Regions from separate parts of the Photobacterium kasasachensis genome, predicted to be linked through region 1. Evidence: predicted binding sites of a transcription regulator. Region 1 holds the regulator's gene; the other holds the start of a gene.
What was found. Region 1 encodes PurR, which represses purine synthesis genes. Its sites were predicted from a motif close to TNANGNAAACGTTTNCNTNA; they were not measured.

Region 2: the regulator PurR is predicted to act here: its motif matches at 2,333-2,352, upstream of L4D19_RS26985 (formate--tetrahydrofolate ligase).

Annotation. Positions count from the first base shown of each region.
Region 1 covers NZ_JAKJSH010000012.1:147,222-151,772, reverse strand. The annotation lists gene L4D19_RS17645 (heme/hemin ABC transporter substrate-binding protein) at 1-206, shown strand, start outside; gene L4D19_RS17640 (FecCD family ABC transporter permease) at 231-1,283, shown strand; gene L4D19_RS17635 (heme ABC transporter ATP-binding protein) at 1,280-2,104, shown strand; gene purR (HTH-type transcriptional repressor PurR) at 2,429-3,436, shown strand; cyclic di-GMP riboswitch class I at 3,634-3,738, shown strand; gene L4D19_RS17625 (TfoX/Sxy family DNA transformation protein) at 3,866-4,456, shown strand.
Region 2 covers NZ_JAKJSH010000028.1:27,777-32,327, reverse strand. The annotation lists gene L4D19_RS26990 (energy-coupling factor ABC transporter permease) at 1-434, shown strand, start outside; gene L4D19_RS26985 (formate--tetrahydrofolate ligase) at 517-2,271, opposite strand; gene focA (formate transporter FocA) at 2,519-3,991, opposite strand; gene L4D19_RS26975 (LysR substrate-binding domain-containing protein) at 4,211-4,551, shown strand, end outside.

The sequences.
Region 1 (4,551 bases):
CTGACATTATTCTGATTAGCTCACGCACACTCAGCAGTATTGGCAGTGCCGAAGAACTGCTTAAAAAGATGCCGCTACTGGCAGCGACACCAGCAGGTCAAAACAAAGCACTGGCCACCATTGATGGTACGGCACTTATTGGCGGTCTGGGCCTAAAAAGCCTGAGCGAAGCTGAGCGCCTTAATAACGTTTTCTATAACCACTGATCCTGAAATTTTCTACGGCTATTTATGCACTCAAGAATACTACGGCTCCAACGAATGCCTGTCAGCGTTGTTTTCCCGTTAGGCTTTTTGCTACTCGCTGCTGCTATCGTTACCTCAATTGTGGTCGGGCCGATGGCGATCAGCTTTTCAGAAAGCCTCAAGGCACTATTGCCATGGCAAACAGAGCTCCCGACACATATTGAGATCGTGATCCATAAAATCCGCCTTCCGCGCACCCTGCTCTGTATCGCGATCGGCAGTATACTTGCGCTCTGCGGTGCAGTTATGCAAGGGCTTTTCCGCAACCCTCTGGCAGACCCCGGTATTATTGGTGTTTCAGGGGGGGCAAGCCTTGGCGCAGCACTTGCCATTGTTATCTTTGCACCTCTAGCGACATCATTTCCGCTGCTACTCACCATGGGAACCGTGCCGGTGTTCGCCTTTATTGGCGGCGCAGCCAGTACCTATCTGGTTTATCGGCTTGGTACCGATAAAAGCGGCACCTCTGTGACAATTATGCTGTTGGCAGGTGTCGCTATTGGTGCGTTATCCGGAGCCGGGCTTGGACTTATGAATTACTTTGCCGACGATCAGGCGCTCCGTGACTTATCACTGTGGTCGATGGGCTCGCTGGCTGGTGCCACCTGGCCGGGCATTACCCTCGCCTTTGTCACGCTTGCTGTATTGCTTCTGGCTTTTGACCGCCATGCCAATGCGCTAAACGCCTTTCTGTTAGGGGAAGGCGAAGCCAGGCATATGGGCGTGAATGTACAGAGGCTAAAGCGGCTGCTTATTTTGCTCTGTGCCGCCGGCGTCGGTGTCACCGTCTCGTTAACCGGCGTCATCGGATTTATCGGCCTCATCATTCCGCACCTTTGCAGAATGCTTACTGGGCCAAACCACAAAACCCTGCTGCCGCTATCGGCGCTACTCGGTGCCCTGATCCTGCTTATTGCTGATATGCTGGCAAGAGTTGTCGCCACTCCGGCTGAATTACCTGTCGGGATCATCTCCGCGATTCTCGGCGCACCATTCTTTATTCTCCTCCTTATCAGACAAAAGGGGAAAATGTCATGAAGGTTTCACCGAATAACCCTCAAGCTGCTATCGAAGCCAAGGGCTTGCACCTGTCCCTAGGCGGAAAAACATTACTGGATGACTTCAACATCACAATTGCCAGTGGTGAGCTGACGGCGCTATTGGGCCCAAATGGCGCGGGCAAGAGTACGCTACTCAAAGTCCTGTGCGGCGAAGTTGATGCAGGGGGAGACATCGAATTCTTCGACAAGCCGCGGGCTGAATTTAAACCAGAACATCTTGCCAAGCATCTGGGTGTCCTACCACAACACAGTAATTTAACTTTCGCTTTTACTGCACAAGAAGTAGTGGAGCTCGGCTGCATCCCCCTTCAAATCCCGAATGCTGAAACCCAGCAAATTGCCCGGGAGAAGATGCAGGTTGTCGATGTGCTCTCGCTAAAAGATCGGCTCTACCCCACCCTTTCAGGGGGGGAAAAGCAACGGGTACATTTTGCACGTGTACTCACCCAGCTCAGTCAGGCGGGTAAACAATGTATACTAATGCTCGACGAACCCACCTCGGCGCTTGATCTTGCCCATCAGCACCGAACACTTCAGGTAGCTCGTGAGTTGGCTCGCACCGGAGCCGCAGTTATTGTTGTTATCCACGATCTCAATTTGGCTGCGCAGTATGCTGATCGCCTGGTCATCATCAATGAGGGGAGAATCCAGGCAGATGGCTCCCCCTGGCAAGCCCTAACCAGTGAAACGATCAGCAGAGTTTACAGCTGGCCTGTGCACATCACAGCACATCCGACAGATAATTATCCGGTAGTCATATCTTCTGGTATAGCTACAGTCTACTCGGAAGCTATCTGAATCGGATATGCATCTAATTGGTGTAAAATCGCATTGAGTTTGTTGATATCTATCAAGAATTTCAAGGTTGGGATACAGAAACGTTGCACTGTGCGCTACACTCAGTAGAATGTGAACGCAAGCGATTACACAATGAAACGCCCCGTAAGGCAAGAGAACAAAGCCGCTCGTGAATGAAGCGGCTTTTTGGCGTTTTAGACGCTGTACCAAACAGACTAATTATCTAATGCAGTCAGATAATTACTCTGTTTGGTACTATTGATTACAAGTGATTATGAAACGGTCGGTTCTGACCTCTGATCTTAAATTATTAGAAGAATAAATATGGCAACGATTAAAGATGTTGCACGTATGGCTGGTGTATCAACGACAACAGTATCTCACGTGATCAACAAAACACGCTTTGTTGCGGAAGCAACACAGAAAAAAGTATTAGCGGCTGTAGATGAATTAAATTACGCACCAAGTGCTGTTGCACGAAGCCTCAAGTGCAATACTACCCGTACTATCGGTATGCTGGTTACCAAATCGACTAACCCTTTCTTTGCCGAGGTTGTACATGGTGTGGAAGAGTATTGCTATGGTGAAGGCTATACGCTGATCTTATGTAATACCGAAGGCAACCTTGAAAAACAACGCGATTACCTGCGCATGCTGGCAGAAAAGCGTGTTGATGGCCTGCTGGTCATGTGCTCTGATCTTGACGAAAAACTCCTCGAACTACTTGAGCGCAAGAAAGATCTGCCTATGGTGATCATGGATTGGGGTCCGGAAAGCCCGCACACAGACAAAATCCAGGACAACGCCGAGCTCGGTGGTTATGTTGCGACAAAATACTTCATTGAACACGGTCATACCCACATTGGCTGCTTGTCTGGCCACCCGGATAAATCAACATGTCGTGAGCGTCTGAAGGGCTTCTATAAAGCAATGGACGAAGCCAAGCTTGATGTCAATGAAAACTGGCTACTTGAAGGTGACTTCGAGTGTGAATCTGCTGTTATTGCCGCTAACAAATTCATTGCCATGGAAGATCGCCCAACAGCGATTTTCTGCTTCAATGATATTATGGCAATGGCGCTGATCAGTACCTTTGAGCAGGCGGGTATACGGGTTCCTGATGATATCTCTATCATCGGTTACGACAACATCGATCTGGCTCCTTATTTCTCGCCACCTCTTACCACAATCCACCAGCCTAAGCGTCGATTGGGTAAAACAGCGATTGAAATCCTGATGGAACGCGTTAAAGATAAAGAGCACGAACGACGTATCTTTGAGATGGCACCGGAGCTTGTTGTACGCAAATCAGTAAAAGACCTGAACGCGTAAATGGCATCTCCCGCCCCTTCAAAAAAACCGATATCTGATATCGGTTTTTTTTTGTCATTAACTCTTTTTTTGCTGTAAATATTTTAAGGCATTTATGCTGCTCTCATCCCATAACCGGGATCTATTACTTGAAGCAAGATCACACTTTTCAGAATGGGAGCAAGTTCAAAAATATTATCTGAGATATTCTTAAAAAGTCACGAACAAGGCAAACCATCCGAAAGGATGGGACGCAAAGCTTCCGGCCTAAAAGTGGTTAGTTTATCAATAACTAAGTTGCTTATGGTAGCGGGGTTGCCGATGGATCTAGCAATAAGTGATGTCATGAATCCTGACATTTTCCTGACATAACTTTTTTGTGAAATTTGCTAATCTGAAATCCTCGCTCTGTTGTTAGGTGACTCAAGATATTTTTCACCGAGAAGAAGCATGGACAAACCAGTACTTAAAGAATCACTACGATTATTCAATTGTTTCGAGAATGTAAAATCTCGCTCGATGTTTGGCGGTTTTGGTATATTCGCGGGTGAAACCATGTTTGCACTTGTGGTAAACGATAAGTTGCACCTCCGAGCTAATGCCGACAATGAAGAAGAATTTAAGCAGGCAGGTTTAACTCCTTACGTTTATAAAAAACGCGGGTTCCCTGTTGTGACCAAGCATTACGCTATTCCGCAGGAATGGTGGGATGAACCTGGAAAAATTCTTTGCCAAGCAAAGCGTTCCTTTACTGCCGCTAAACAGGATAAAGAAACCAAAAGCAAATCAGGTCCTAGTCGTATAAAAGATTTACCGAACCTACGTTTAGCTAACGAACGTATGCTGAAAAAGGCCGGTATTACGACAGTTGAAGAGCTCTTTGAAGCCGGTGCGCTCAATGCCTATAAAGCATTGCAGCAAACCCATCAAGAGTCGGTAAATATCGAGTTGCTATGGGCCCTTGAGGGTGCAGTTAGCGGCCAGCATTGGTCGGTAATTACTAAGCAGCGTCGTTCAGAACTTCTTTCTGAATTACCGTAAACAACCTAATAGATATTTATAAAAAGAGGTGCTAAGCACCTCTTTTTTTATTTGCTATTTTCAGCATATCCAACTAATAGAAATAAAAATATACG
Region 2 (4,551 bases), on a different contig from region 1:
AAATTGCCGGACTGATAGGTTCTGTTGTGACTATATTGCTGGTCGCCGTGGGAGTGGTGGAGTGGCCCGTTGCCGGCTTATATGCGTTAACCGGAGTGTTGCTGCCTGCCATATTCAGTTACGGTGTCTTTCTATTTAGCTACCGCTATATGGCAAGGCATATGTTTATTTATATCTTTGTTGCTGCCTTCTTCAATGGTGCATTGACCATGGTTGCTCATTTACTGTTGACCAGCGGCTGGATGTATTTCGATTATGGTTATTCGTGGGACTATATCGTCGATAATTATTTGGTGCTGCTTCCGTTGCTGCTGTTCCCCGAAGCTTTGATAAACGGTATGGCTATTACCCTATTGGTTGTCTACAAGCCGGAATGGGTGAGAACCTTTGCTGATCGTGACTATATTTACCCCTCCAATAAGAAAGATAAATAAGTTGTATGGAATAAAAAACGCCAGACGATGTGCTGGCGTTCTTTTTACATTTAACCGTTTAGTTTGATAACCGGTGAGCGGCTTAGCTCAATCCGACGATATTCCCGTCTTCATCAATGTCCAATGCCATGTAGGCTGGTTTTTCAGGCAGCCCCGGCATCGTCATTACATTGCCGCACAGTGCATAGACAAAACCGGCTCCGGCACATAAGCGCAGTTCGCGGATCGGAACAATGAAATCTGATGGTGCGCCTTTCTGGCTCGGGTCATGGGTGATCGAGAGCGGCGTTTTGGCCATACAGACCGCGAGGTTGTCGTGTCCTTGCCGCTTCAGTTCGGCCAGCTGCTGTTTGGCCAGCGGTGACAGTTCGACACCACGGCCGCCATAGCCGACCTCGGCAACGGTCATTAGCTTTTCTTCCAGGGTTTGATCCAGCGAATACAGCGGTTTGAACTGTGCCGGCGTCTGGCAGGCGCTGACAACAGCTTGTGCCAGCTCGGTGGCGCCTTCTCCACCTTTGCCAAAGGCTTCGCTGATCGCGACATCGACATAGCAACCAAAGTCTTCCTCGCGGATCCAGGTCTTGAGCAAGTTAAGCTCGGCATCGGTGTCCTGCGGGAAGCGGTTAATTGCCACCACCACCGGAATGCCGTATTTCGCTGCATTGCGAATATGCCATTTCAGGTTATCGAAGCCCCCCAGCAGGGCTTTTTCATCCGGGGCGAAAATCGCCTCTGGCAGGGCTTGGCCCGGTCGTAAATCGTAACAGCCGGAGTTGGCTTTCAGGCCTCGTAAGGTGGCGACGACAACCGCACAGTCAGGACCGCGTTCTGCTTGCTGAGCTTTGATGTTACAGGCTTTCTCAAAGCCCATATCCGAGCCGAAGCCACCTTCGGTGATGGTGTAATCACTGAGTTTTAACGCAATGCGATCGGCAATGATCGACGAGTTGCCGTGGGCGATGTTGGCAAACGGCCCGGCATGGATTAGCGTGGGAACACCTTCCAATGTCTGCATCAGGGTCGGTTCGATAGCCTCGCACATGGTCACGGCCATTGCGCCTGCAACCTGGAGATCTTCGGCCGTTACCGGCTGGCCGTCGATGTTGTAGGCCAATACCAGTCGACCAAGACGCTGGCGCATATCGGCAAGATCTTTGGACAGGGCCAAAATGGCCATCAGCTCGGAAGCAGCAGAAATATCGAAGCCGTCGTTACGGGCGATCCCGTTGATAGTTTTGCCCGGCTCGTTGTTGCCGACAGTGATCATCCGCAGGGCACGATCGTTATGGTCCATCACCCGCTTCCAGCAGATGCGATCGATATCGATTCTAAGCGGTGTCAGGCCGGTCTTTTCGGCAAATGCTTCGTAGCCGTGGCGCTCTTCGTGGTATAGACGGGCGTCCAGTGCGGCGGCAGCCAGGTTATGGGCGGCTGTAACGGCGTGGATGTCACCGGTGAGGTGCAGGTTGAGTTTTTCCATCGGGGCCACCTGACTGTAGCCGCCGCCGGCAGCGCCGCCCTTGACGCCAAATACCGGTCCCATCGAGGGTTGGCGAATACAGGCCATAACGCGCTGGTTTATTTTGGCCAGACCCTGTGCCAGGCCGATGGTGGTGACGGTCTTGCCTTCGCCCAGCGGGGTCGGGGTGATGGCGGTAACCAGTACAAGTTTGCCTTCTTTGTTGTTGTTCAGGCGTTTAAGGATCGAGGGTTTTACTTTTGCTTTTAGCGTACCCTGTGGGGTTAGATCATCCGGCAAAATGCCAGCGTGTTGAGCGATGTGATCAATTGGAGTGAGTGTTGTTTCACGGCAAATTTGAATATCACTTTTCATTGGGGCCATAACCTCGCATCGGTAGCAATAAAGATATACTGCATAGAGCTGCATTCGCAGGTCGCGCAATCGTTTGCGTTTGGTTTATATCATAATTTTATCACGTGTATGTAGAAAAAATCCGATATAAGTGTGGTTAATTTGCTGTAGATCAGAGGTGCAATAATGGCTTGGGCGAATGTGAGGTGGCTGGTTATGTTTGCTGGTAATAATAACCTGCCGACCATGTCGGCAGGTTATTATTGGATTATGCTATTTCGGCTTTCTTCTGGTCATCCTTGATTCCAGCAACAGAAACCAGGTTGCCGTAGACCGGACGAACGGCCTTGATAATGTCGTTTCGGCTGATGATACCGACAAGCTGATCGTCCTTGACGACCGGGTAGCTGTGTGGACGGTTAACGACCATTGTGCGGGCACGTTCATTTAGAGACAAGGTGGTTAGCTGGGTAGCAATGCCGCCGCTGCTGACTGGGTATAGGATATTTTTGTCGATACACATGTACTCAGCCACTTCCAGAATTGAGTTGTCAGGGCTGACAGTCTGGATCTCGTGGCGCATCAGGTCCTGAACTTTGTCTTCGGCTTCCGGCATGTAGTCATTGCACCATAGATCAACCAAGGTGTCGTGAGTAGAAAAGAAGCCAACCAGGCGTTGATCGCTGGAAAGCACCGGTGCACCGGACAGGCCCTCTTTGATCAGGATATCGAGTGCTTCTGCGACAGGCATGCCTGGTAGAAGGGTCGTGGTAGCCGGACGCATATGGTCGTTTACAAGTAGGTTTTCCTGAAGCATGGTGTTGTCCTTAGTTAAAGCGGTCGTATTTGAGAAGTCGGGTTTAATAATGGTTGCTGTGGCATGGTGCTCTTTCGGCGAACTGAAGATTGCCCAGTAGCTCAGGCCGACCAGTACCCCGCCGCCAACGATATTGCCCAGCGTGACGGGAATAAGATTGGCAAAAATAAAGTTATGGATGTTCAGATCGGCATACTGCTCTGGTGATACACCCAGACCAACCCAGAACGATTCCGGTGCGATGTTCTGGATGGTGATACCCAGCGGTACCATAAACATGTTGGCGACACTGTGCTCAAAGCCGGTACTGACGAACATAGCCACGGGCAGTACCATCATCGCCATCTTGGTCATCATGTTGTTTGAACAAAATGTCATCCAAATTGCCAAACAAACCAGTAAGTTACATAGAATCCCCAGAGCAAAGGCTTCCATCGGCTGATGGTGCAGCTTGTGCTGGGCGATGTTGAGGGCATTGAGTCCCCACTGGCCGCCGTCAAGCTGATACAGGCTTGCCATCGACACCAGTGCCAGCAGCATCATCGCGCCGAGGAAGTTGCCGAAGTAAACTTTCAGCCAAGTAGTGAGCATCTTGCCTGAGGTGATGTGTTTGTTGGCTCGGGCGATAGAGGACAGCACGGTACTGGTAAAGAGTTCACCACCGCAAATCACGACGAGGATCAGTCCGAGGCTAAACGCCAGGCCACCAAATAAGCGGTTGATCCCCCAGCTCATATTGCTGCCACCAGTGGTGACGGTGATGTAAAAGACAAACGCCAGCCCGATAAATACGCCCGCCGTAATTGCCAGTGCGATGGTGGTACGGGTTGGCTTGGATGCCTTGCCGACCGCGTATTTTTCTGCTTGCTTCATCATCTCTTTGGGAGTGAAGTTACTGTTGTTGGATGCCATTGCCGTGGCCATTTCAAGCGTCTCCTGCGTGTAGTCCGGTATGCTGGCCGGTTGTTGTGATTACATAGGGGGTGGATAACGTCACATTTCCTCCTGTCGTGACTGGTAACTGGTATTCAGCATACGGTTGGAAAAATAGTTGAGTAAAATTGATAATTTTTTTAACCATAATCACTAAAGTTGATATTCTTGGCGACGGAAAACCAATTGTATTTATCGGGGAGAGTTTTAATGCGTTATTCACTGAAGCAACTTTCGGTGTTTGAGGAGGTGGCGAGCACGCGCAGTGTCAGCAAAGCCGCGGAAAACCTGGCTTTGACGCAGTCTGCAGCGAGCATGGCGTTGTCCCAGCTCGAGAAGTTACTGGGGCGGCCGTTGTTTGAGCGGCAGGGGAAGCAAATGGCATTGACCTACTGGGGGGCATGGCTTCGTCCTAGGGCAAAGCAGCTATTGTTTGATGCCCAGCAGATAGAACTGGGATTTTATGATCAGCACCTTGTCAGTGGCGAAATCAGCCTGGCAGCCAGTCAGACGGCGGCTGAACACCTTTTGCCAGAGCTTATCAGTATTAT